Regions from separate parts of the Paenibacillus sp. GCM10012306 genome, predicted to be linked through region 1. Evidence: riboswitches for the same ligand, from Rfam matches in the RefSeq annotation. Region 1 holds a riboswitch; each other region holds the start of a gene.

Region 1 (3,282 bases):
AACCCTGACTTACCCTCTTTCTCGCTTTGTCGAGAGAACGCTTACATCTTCTTTTGATGATATCTCTAACGTTACACATACGATTTCTAAGGGGGATTTTACGCAAAGAGCCGATGAGAATGGCTCCATGGGTGATATCAGCCGCTCCTTTAATACGATGATCGACAAATTGAAGACCATTTTGACCGATGCGTCACAGATCACACGTCAGGTTATGGATGCAAGCCGCGGTATTGAAGACAAGAATCAGAATCTGAAGATCGTCATGTCTCAGGTGGCAACCTCCTCCAACGAGCTAGCTCAAGGTGCCAACGAGATTTCTAGTGATATTGCTGGCATGATTGATTCTATTAAAGATATTGAAACCAAGGTGTCCAATTACGCTTATTCGACCAAAGAAATGAACAAGAAAACTATACATACGCTGGAATTAGTAGAGCAAGGTCGCCAATCGGTAGATACCCAATCGGAAGGCATGCGCAAGAATATTGAAGCTACACAAAAAGTAGCTGATACTATTGATGCCCTCTCCCATAACGCTCGCGGTATCACCATGATTACCAAGACAATTACCGAAATTGCGGAACAGACCAACCTGTTATCCTTGAATGCTTCCATCGAAGCTGCCCGTGCCGGAGAGCATGGCCGCGGGTTCGCCGTGGTCGCCCACGAAGTTCGCAAACTGGCTGAGGAATCAACGGCCTCGACCAAAGAGGTCTTCAGCTTGGTGCGAAGCATTGAAGCCGATATCAAGGAAGCCATTGCGAATATTACCATCAATGAGGAAGTCGTTCAGGTACAGAATGAAATGATCATTCAGACTGCACAAATTTTCGGGCAAATTGTCCAAAGCGTACAGTACATTACCGAGCAGATCGCCGCCTTCTCTTCGGAAAGCGATCTGATGCTGGACAGTGCCCTGAAAATCTCCTCTGCGATCGAGAACATCTCCGCCATTACCCAGCAAACAGCGGCCAGCACTGAAGAGGTCTCTGCATCGATGAGTGAGCAGATCAATGCTCTGGAATCTGTTGCAGAAGAGAGTGAAAAAATGACGTCAGCCGTCTTCCAGCTACAAAAAACGATTCATATTTTTAAATTTTAGAATTTGTCATCAAAATTTAATTTTTGTTCCTTTCAGCACAAAACTGCCGTATAAGCTCTATTTTATACGGCAGTTTTTCAAACTTATGAAACGTTTGCATTATATCGCTTTCAGACCTTTCCGTAAAATTCATACTCACAAATAACGATTCGCCTTCTCCCCTCTCAAGCATCCTACTTTTAACCCACTCACTTCCATTATAGTTTAGAAAAAAATAAGTATTTGGATTCAATTCTTTCATTAAAAATATCACGGCAAATGATGAGTCAACTAATTTCTTCAATTATTATCTAATCTTCTCCATCCAATTGTTTTGATCCAATTTGCATTTTTGCACCAACCCCTCTAGTCAAATATTCCATACTGACCCAATTAATAGTTTATTTTCGCTCTATTTTGTAACCGCATTCTAATTTACAATACCCCCTTGGATACATTTTAAATTAAAACTATATCCCTATTCTCTTTCATTTTTTTCGTCAAATTCCGAGTTCATTTGTGTAAAATATATTGACAAAGACGAGCTAGGAATATAATGTAAAGGAAAATTATTCTTATAATTAGTTATATAATTTATATGGGCAAAATTCCTGAAAAGGAATGACGCAAAGCCATGGATCTACAGCCTCATTTTTCTGAGGCCATGACTGCCAGGTTGCAGAGAAAACCAGGAGGATCGACTTAATCTTGCGGTCTGAGTGGCGGTTTTTTGCTTCCAACCTGTGCTCCATTATTCGAGCACAGGTTTTGTTGTTTCTTTATACCCGTTTGTATCGTTCTAATCATTTCGCATCACCAGAACGATAATATATTTATCTTTTTACTTATCCCAATTCATACACTTGAGAGGTGTTTTTTTTGAAGACAGTCGCAGATTTTATGGCGGAGGCACTACGTAATCTCGGAGTAACCCATTCATTTGGTATTATTGGTAAATCCATTTGTCCTTTAGTTCTAAAGATGGTGGATTACGGTATTGAGTTTATTCCTGGAAGACATGAATCCAGTTCCGGGTTTGAAGCCGCAGGCTATGCCCTTAAGACTGGCGGACTAGGTGTTGCTTTCGGAACATCCGGTCCCGGAGGAACGAACCTACTGACTGCAGCGGCCCATGCCAAAGCGAATAACCTTCCGGTACTATTTATTACAGGTCATCAATCCATAAAAGAATTAGGTATTCCGCAATGTCAGGATTCTTCCTCATATCTGGCTGATCTTGCTGATATGTTCAAACCGGCTACTCTATTCAGCAAGCTTGTAGAACGTGGCGATAACTTCAGTACCATTTTCAATCATGCTATCTCGATTGCTCTGAGCGGTAACCGTGGTCCCGTTCATCTTTGCTTGCCTTTCGACGTTCAGACAGAACTGCTGGAAGAATTCCCGGTAGTCTATCCAGAGCGCGAATCGTTCGTAAGCATCTCCAATTTTGACCGTGTAATCAACGCTATCAACAATGCTGAGAACCCACTGATTATTGCGGGTAAAGGTGTTAACCGTTCCGGAGCTCATAAAGAGCTGATCGAATTGGCTGAAACCTTCAACATCCCTGTCGTGACTTCTCCTGGCGGCAAAGGTGCTATTCCTTGGGATCACCCGCTGTATCACGGTCCTGTCGGTGTCGGCGGATGCACTCATGGTGATGATCTGCTAAATCGCAGCGATTTGTATATTGTACTGGGCTCCCGCCTGAGCGATATGACCATCTGTAATCTCAAACGTGAGAACCATCCAGAGACTTTAATTCAGTTCGATAGTGATCCTACGTTTGTGGGCAAAATTCTGACCTCCCAAACAATACCGGTCACCGGGGATCTGCGTGATAATCTTGTGTATTATCTTGAACACCTGGATAGAGATTCTGTGACCAAACGTACTACCGAAAGCTTTAACTATCGGGATGAACTGCCTGAGCTCCCTGGTCTCTCTCTGGCTTCAGTCATGAATGTGATGAGTGATCTGATTCCATACAACAACACTATGTTCGTGGATGACGGAAGCCATGGCTTTAATGCCGTTAAATGGTATAACGTTAAAAAACCGGGCAGTTTTGTGTTTGATGCCTATTTTGCCTGCATGGGCAACGCCATTGGCATGGCTATCGGCGCCAAGGTTGCATCACCGGATGAAACGATCTTCTGTGTGACTGGCGATGGATGCTTTATGATGCTCGGTGC
Region 2 (3,282 bases), on a different contig from region 1:
TCGCTATAGGGCAGATCAATTCGGACTTTGCTCTCCAGCATAACCGTAATGCCGTTGTACATATCCTTTAGCAGCTTCAGGAAGGATTCCACAACCGCATCATTCAACATCCCGATAAATTGATCCGGCTGCAAAAAGACCTCGAGCAATCGTTTCAACTGTTTTATATCCTGAGGGTAGGAATGCTTGATATCGGAGAGAACATGCAGAAGCTCGGGGATCAGAATCGCAAATCGTTTATATTTGGTATCAAGCAAAAGCTGAATGACCTGGCCGTAATTCACAGGCTGTTGGCGGTTTTCTAACTTTTTGGCCAACACCTTGGCTGCCTTCCGTAGCAGATTGCCTTCCTCTAGGATCTGTTTTGACAGATGGTAGAGTCGGTTATTCAAAACTCCATGATATCCCGAATACAGTCTGCTCTCCACCACATCGCCATGTATCCAAATACTCCCGGTTGCAACGATGGTCGCATTCTTCACGTTTCCGTAAATATAGACATTTCCAATCGCTTCAATAATCATCTGCTCTTCCACATCGCCGTGAACAGCAACGTCCCCCGGGAATACGATGTGGCCGGTCTCAGGATTGACATTCCCCAGAACCCTGTGCGCTGCGGCAATGTCAAAGGTTCTGCCCTTCACTCCTGTCAGGCGGGGTCTGCCTGTACGAAGCGCCATGACCTTCAGACCGGATATAAGCTGTGTATGCTCCTTGGCTATAAGCTGGAAATCCTCAGGTGGGGCAGCAGGCAGCAGATGTCCATACACATCATATCCGGGAACCCCTTCGATGGGTGGATGCTTGATAGCTACGATGTCGCCCTCTTGGACTTCTGGGATGTCCGGGTAATTCTGCTCTTCCTGTCCACTCACGTTTCTATGGAAGATTTCTGCGGTCAGGGCTTCCTCGGAAAAAGGGATCTCGATTCTTGCATTGATCGCGGGTTTGGGCGCGGTACCTTCCGCTACACGGACAGGCCGTCCGGTAGGGTGGTTCAATGCCTCGTAAATCGCTGGAATATTGAGATTCTGGGAGATGGATTTTTTGTCAAAGTCGGCAAGGACCTGTTCGATGCGGACTGTAGACAGCAGGGCTTTCTTGTCCTGCTCCGCACTAACCGCAATGTTATTCGTGGCTGCACAATCCTTCAGGCGCCAGGCGTACTGTTCCAACCGTCGCAGGGTAAGGAAAGCCGATAACTTGTCTTCGGAGACTGTAATCTCATACGGTGCGGGCTCTTCAATCTCCCACTCCAGGCGGTCGGATGACAATACTTCGGTAGGGGCAGTAATGATCTGCCGGTTCTTCCTAAGGACAACGGGAGGAACGGGAGAGATGACAGCAGGTTTGCCGCCAGATAAAGGTGAGGTGATGAAAAATTGATTATTTTGAATAATGATGATGCCGTCCTTATTGTTCGTGTCGTCCAGTGGTAGAGATTGTGGAGCACTATTCAAGATTTGTTCGGAGGGCTCTATCGGCAATGGCCGGGCAAATTCTTTTACGTCATTTCGATTAGGGTGTTGCGACATTCTGTTACCTCGCTTCTTTGTATAATCAAAGGCATCTGTACATAGAGAGCACCGGGTTAAGATGCGATATCCGCTAGGGATATCCGCCATGCAGGCGTCTAATTGGCAGCCTGGCAACCATAAATGCAGCTTGTGCATTCTTAGGCCCATTGCTTTGCGTCCTACCCTTTCGAATAGTTTGCCTTTAAAAATGGATCAATGATGTATACTCAGCATCAGGCACTTTAATCGACTAAAATCGACAAAAAAAGAAGGCGCCGGTACGTCGTATATATAAAATTGTCGGCATTAAATCCTTTTAATTTTAGTGCTAAAGTAACGAATTGACAATATAAAATAAATAAATTCACCCAGACCGTCCACATGTAAAAGAGAGGCGTCTAAGCCGGATGGCCCGGGACGTCTCTCATGGGATCAAATAGTCCACAGAAGTACCTATATATTCCACATTTCCTTAATTATAACGCGTAAGATGGTTTTAGTAAAATAAAAGGACGCTCCCGTTTATAGCTTTTGGGAGAGTCCTTTTTTCATGTAATGAATACCTTGTGCGATATTGGTCTTGGCCTCATGCGGTACAACTGAACAGGTGGCATATTCCGCCCGCTCCACCTCTTCCAGCACCCGGTTCAAGTGGGAGAACACTGCACCGAGATCGCGCATGGCTGTCAGAGGGCAATGTCTCTGAAGCTCTGAGAAGCAAGAGAGCTGTAATTCCCGTGCATGGCGCAGGGCGTCTGGGAGGGAACGGGTGCACTCGATATCGGACAGGGTCTTCGTTCCGTACAGTGCGATGCAATCCGCGGTGGCTTCCAGCGAACCAGCCAGCCCTTCTGCAGCTGCATAATGCGGTGGAAGCAGAGCAATCTCATCGGCAATTTCCTTCACATAGGCATGAACGGTTTTCAGATGAGTAGTAGCTGTGCTCAGCTTGTGCAATTCATTACGGCATTGGTAATGGGATAGTGTGTAGTGAATCTCTTTCTGTTGCTTGCGGCTTCGTGTCAGCAGCTCCCCGGCTTGTTTCGATACGGCTTTGCCCTTCTCCGTACTTTGTTCTCCGGCGGCAAGTCCTCTCAGTGCATCTGCGAGCAGCAGGCTTCCTTCAAGTGCCAAGGCTTTTACCTTGACGAACCCCTTCGGCGGAACGATAATCATATTGATGAGGACGGCAATCAGTACGCCGATGAAGGTTTCGAATATTCTAGAGACTACATAATCGTTTTGATAGAAGGAAAGGGCCATAACAGAGGTGACGCCTACTTGGGTCACGGCCTGAATATTCACGCGGCAGGCGGTGGCGATGCCAATGCCGATGAGCAGCATAAGCAGGATAGAGAGCCCGCTTATGTCAAAGAACTTACCGACGATCAGAGCGACGATCCCGCCAAGAATGATGCCGAGGAGCCGGTAGATTCCTTTTTCTACAGAGCCCTTAACAGTACCTTGGGTAATCAGAATGGCAGCTAGCGGAGCAAAGTACAGATAATGATTGCTATAAAGACTGTGCACCACCACCCAAGAGAGCGATGCAGCTAGCGTCACACGTATCATATATAGGGAAAAACCAAATTTCTCAAGGCGGTCCAGTAACCCCTCGTTCATGTTCTTCATCTTCTTTCGCAAAAATAGGAAAACATCAATTAACTTTCATCCGTTTTCATTATATCACCTCATTTTTGACGAAAATCCTGATAAGTTTTACGAAGTTGTTAAGTTTCTGGGGGATGTTAACAATCTAAGCTAT
Region 3 (3,282 bases), on a different contig from region 1:
CTGTTCAGTTTGCCTTTGTCGACAACCTCCAGCCTCAGAACTACTACCAGGGAGACAGCCTGAAATTGAAGTGGACCTTCGAGGCTAAACAAGGCGCTGGCGAATACAAGTAAGCCGTTCGATCTCAACGCATTAACTATTTTGTCTACCATTTTATTAACCATATAAGAGGAGGAATTTATTCATGGGTATCAAAAAAACATTGGGTCTTGGCGTAGCAACGGCGGCTTTGGGATTGTCTTTAATCGGGGGCGGCACCTTCGCTTACTTCAGCGATACAGCGGAAAGCACAGCAACTTTCGCCGCTGGTACGCTGGATCTGAATACTAATCCTGAGCAAAATGTGAACCTGAGCAATCTGAAGCCAGGTGACATCGCTGTCCGCAACTTCACTCTGCAGAATAGCGGCTCGCTCGACATTAAAGAACTGAAGCTGGTTACTACGTATATCGTAACTGATACTAACAGCAACAACGCCGGACAGGATCTGGGTGCTCACTTTAAAGTAAAGCTCCTTGACAGCAGCTATACTAGCGGCTCAATTGCTGGCCATGTCGTTGCCGAAGCAACACTCAAGGATTTGCAGAGCAATCCAGGCTACGATTTGGTAGCCAATGCCTTCCCAGGCGGCATCTCCGCAGCCCAATCCAAGACGCTCAAATTAGCCTTTGAGTTCGTTGAGAACGGCCAGGATCAAAACATCTTCCAAGGTGACAAACTGGACGTGAAGTTGACCTTCAACGCCAAGCAAGGCGCCGGAGAATTAAAATAAGTCTGATTCCTAAAAACTACCGGCATCTCTTACACCCTTCACCGGGCTAAGACATGCCGGTTTTTGCTCCAATCCCCTCCTCTTTTCTCCTCTGAACAGCAATGTGTCTTTGTCCGTTTCAAGGAAATTTGTTATACTTATACAAAAAGTACGGAGGGGCGTTGTCATCGTGCCTGATAATATGGGAGGGCGCATCCATGAACTCCGGGTCGAGAAGGGCTTATCCTTATCCGAACTTGCGGACAAGGCGGATGTGGCCAAGTCGTACCTGAGTAATGTTGAGAGAAATATTCAGTCCAACCCCTCTATCCAATTCATTGAAAAAATTGCCGACGCACTACAAGTATCTATTCACGTGTTGCTATATGGAGACCTCTCCGACACTGAAGAGACGCCGCTGGATTCGGAATGGTTCCGGCTCGTGCAAGAGGCAATGAGCTCCGGCATCAGCAAGCGGGAGTTCAAGGAATTTCTAGATTATCAAAAATGGCGTCTTGAACAAAAGGATTAAAGATTTCGGCCCTGAGCGCTTCAATAGCTTGGGGCCCCATCATATAGAGAAGGGCACAGCATATGCTGTGCCCTTCTCTATATGTATCTGTTATGATTCAAGCTGCTAAATAGCCTTCAAAGCCTTCTCATTAAAGAAACGGCGAATCTCCTCCGCCTTGATGCCCGCCTTCTTGGCACTCAGCAGCAAATATACCCATTCTAAATCCAGATCAACTGTCTGCAGTTCTCCGTTGTTCCCCTGGTTGGACTTATCCAAAAAATCTCCTCCTAAGATTTCGCGTCCCCAGGCAGTCCGGCCGTCGTAGTATTTCTACCTTAGACCCGAGACTTTGTGCCCCTGCCTTTCAACAGGTTTACCCTTTACTGGACCCTTTACATGAAAGGATCTGGCTAGAAATTATTATTAAAAACCATACTGCAATAACATTATACAAGAAAGAATCGGAAAAGTGTGTCGTTTTCTGGGAATTTCTAAGGTGAGAAATGTAAAAAGTTTAGCTCTTTTTGACTAATACCTGTCCAAGTTGAAACCACCTGTACCCAATGCACAATTTTGAACTTATTAATAATTCTACTAACCCAAAATAGACTAATTATAGAACCATTAACCCATATCCGAGCATTGTAATCAGGTTTTATAAAAAAAACGAGGACTATCGAATTATTTTAATAGTTACACTTGTTGATGTAATCTATTTATGGCGCTATGGCATCAATGACCAGGCTGAACCATACCGTTTTGCGATTGGATTGGACGAAAGTATGAATTGATTAAGGCCACCGAAAGTAGCACAATAGTAAGGAAATGAAAACGCAACCATCACAGCTCCGAACAAGGCCCATACCAGCGCCCCGCGTTTGGAGTTCATCCGTTAGGAGGATGTATTCATGGCAGCCAAAGAGCCCTACAATGAATCTGTTTGGAGCAAATATTATGGCCCCAATCTGGGCTACATTCAGGAGAAGTATGAGCAGTTTGTGAAAGACCCCTCCTCAGTTGAAAATAATTACCGTGAACTTTTTACTGTTTATGGCCCGCCTCCCCTGGCGCCGGATGCTGAACCAGCTCCGCAGCCTATCGTCTCGGGAGATGCAGTTTGGCTTCGCAAGGCTGTCAAAGCCTCTAAGCTAATCGCTAACATTCGTATATATGGCCATTTGGCCGCCAATATTGACCCGCTGGAGCGGGATCACAATCCTATGACAAAATGGCTGAATCATGAAACGTATGAATTGACGCGAGAGGACCTCATGGCCCTCCCTGCTTCACTAATTTGGGAGAATGTCCCGGATAATATTCAAACCGCTTGGGACGCCGTTCACCGGATGCGCCAAGCCTATACACAAACTATAGCCTACGAATTTGGTCATGTGCATGATGAACAGGAACTTCGCTGGTTGAACAGCCAGGCGGAGTCCGTTAACTCACCTGCGCCATTGAATACCGCCGAACGCAAGGATTTGCTGAATCGGCTAATTCAAGTGGAGCAGTTTGAGACCTTCCTGCACAAGACTTTCGTAGGCCAAAAGCGTTTCAGTCTGGAGGGCAATGATGCCCTGGTACCAATGCTGGACGAAATCGTACGCGCTGCCGCGCATGAAGGTGCCGAGCATATCCTGATGGGTATGGCCCACCGCGGGCGTCTGAACGTACTGGCTCATATCCTGGGCAAGCCGTACGATATCATTTTCTCCGAGTTCCATCATTCACCGAACAAGGAACTGTTCCCTTCGGAAGGCTCCATGGGTATTAACTACGGCTGGACCGGAGACGTAAAGTACCATCTGGGTGCTGATCGCGCCGTACGTGAAGGCGAAACCGTCCGCACTAGGCTGACACTGGCGAACAACCCGAGCCACCTGGAGTTTGTTAATCCTGTCGTAGAAGGCTTCGCCCGTGCCGCTCAAGAAGAGCGCAGCACACCAGGCCTGCCGAAGCTCGACACGAACAAGGCAATCGCTGTGCTGATGCACGGAGATGCCGCCTTCCCAGGTGA

Evidence for each region. A riboswitch is a leader RNA that binds a small molecule or an ion and turns the genes downstream of it on or off. The one in region 1 is predicted to bind cyclic di-GMP.
Region 2: linked by a shared signal. The riboswitch ahead of ACFORK_RS11820 (flagellar assembly protein A) and the one ahead of ACFORK_RS03745 (thiamine pyrophosphate-binding protein) in region 1 are both predicted to bind cyclic di-GMP.
Region 3: linked by a shared signal. The riboswitch ahead of ACFORK_RS21820 (anti-repressor SinI family protein) and the one ahead of ACFORK_RS03745 (thiamine pyrophosphate-binding protein) in region 1 are both predicted to bind cyclic di-GMP.

Annotation. Positions count from the first base shown of each region.
Region 1 covers NZ_JBHRYW010000002.1:10,131-13,412, reverse strand. The annotation lists gene ACFORK_RS03755 (methyl-accepting chemotaxis protein) at 1-1,105, shown strand, start outside; gene ACFORK_RS03750 (hypothetical protein) at 1,122-1,388, opposite strand; cyclic di-GMP riboswitch class I at 1,676-1,768, shown strand; gene ACFORK_RS03745 (thiamine pyrophosphate-binding protein) at 1,955-3,282, shown strand, end outside.
Region 2 covers NZ_JBHRYW010000004.1:223,686-226,967, forward strand. The annotation lists gene ACFORK_RS11820 (flagellar assembly protein A) at 1-1,535, opposite strand, end outside; cyclic di-GMP riboswitch class I at 1,637-1,728, opposite strand; gene ACFORK_RS11825 (FUSC family protein) at 2,040-3,140, opposite strand.
Region 3 covers NZ_JBHRYW010000011.1:65,290-68,571, forward strand. The annotation lists gene ACFORK_RS21805 (TasA family protein) at 1-113, shown strand, start outside; gene ACFORK_RS21810 (TasA family protein) at 185-772, shown strand; gene ACFORK_RS21815 (helix-turn-helix domain-containing protein) at 954-1,283, shown strand; gene ACFORK_RS21820 (anti-repressor SinI family protein) at 1,389-1,541, opposite strand; cyclic di-GMP riboswitch class I at 1,569-1,653, opposite strand; gene ACFORK_RS21825 (2-oxoglutarate dehydrogenase E1 component) at 2,174-3,282, shown strand, end outside.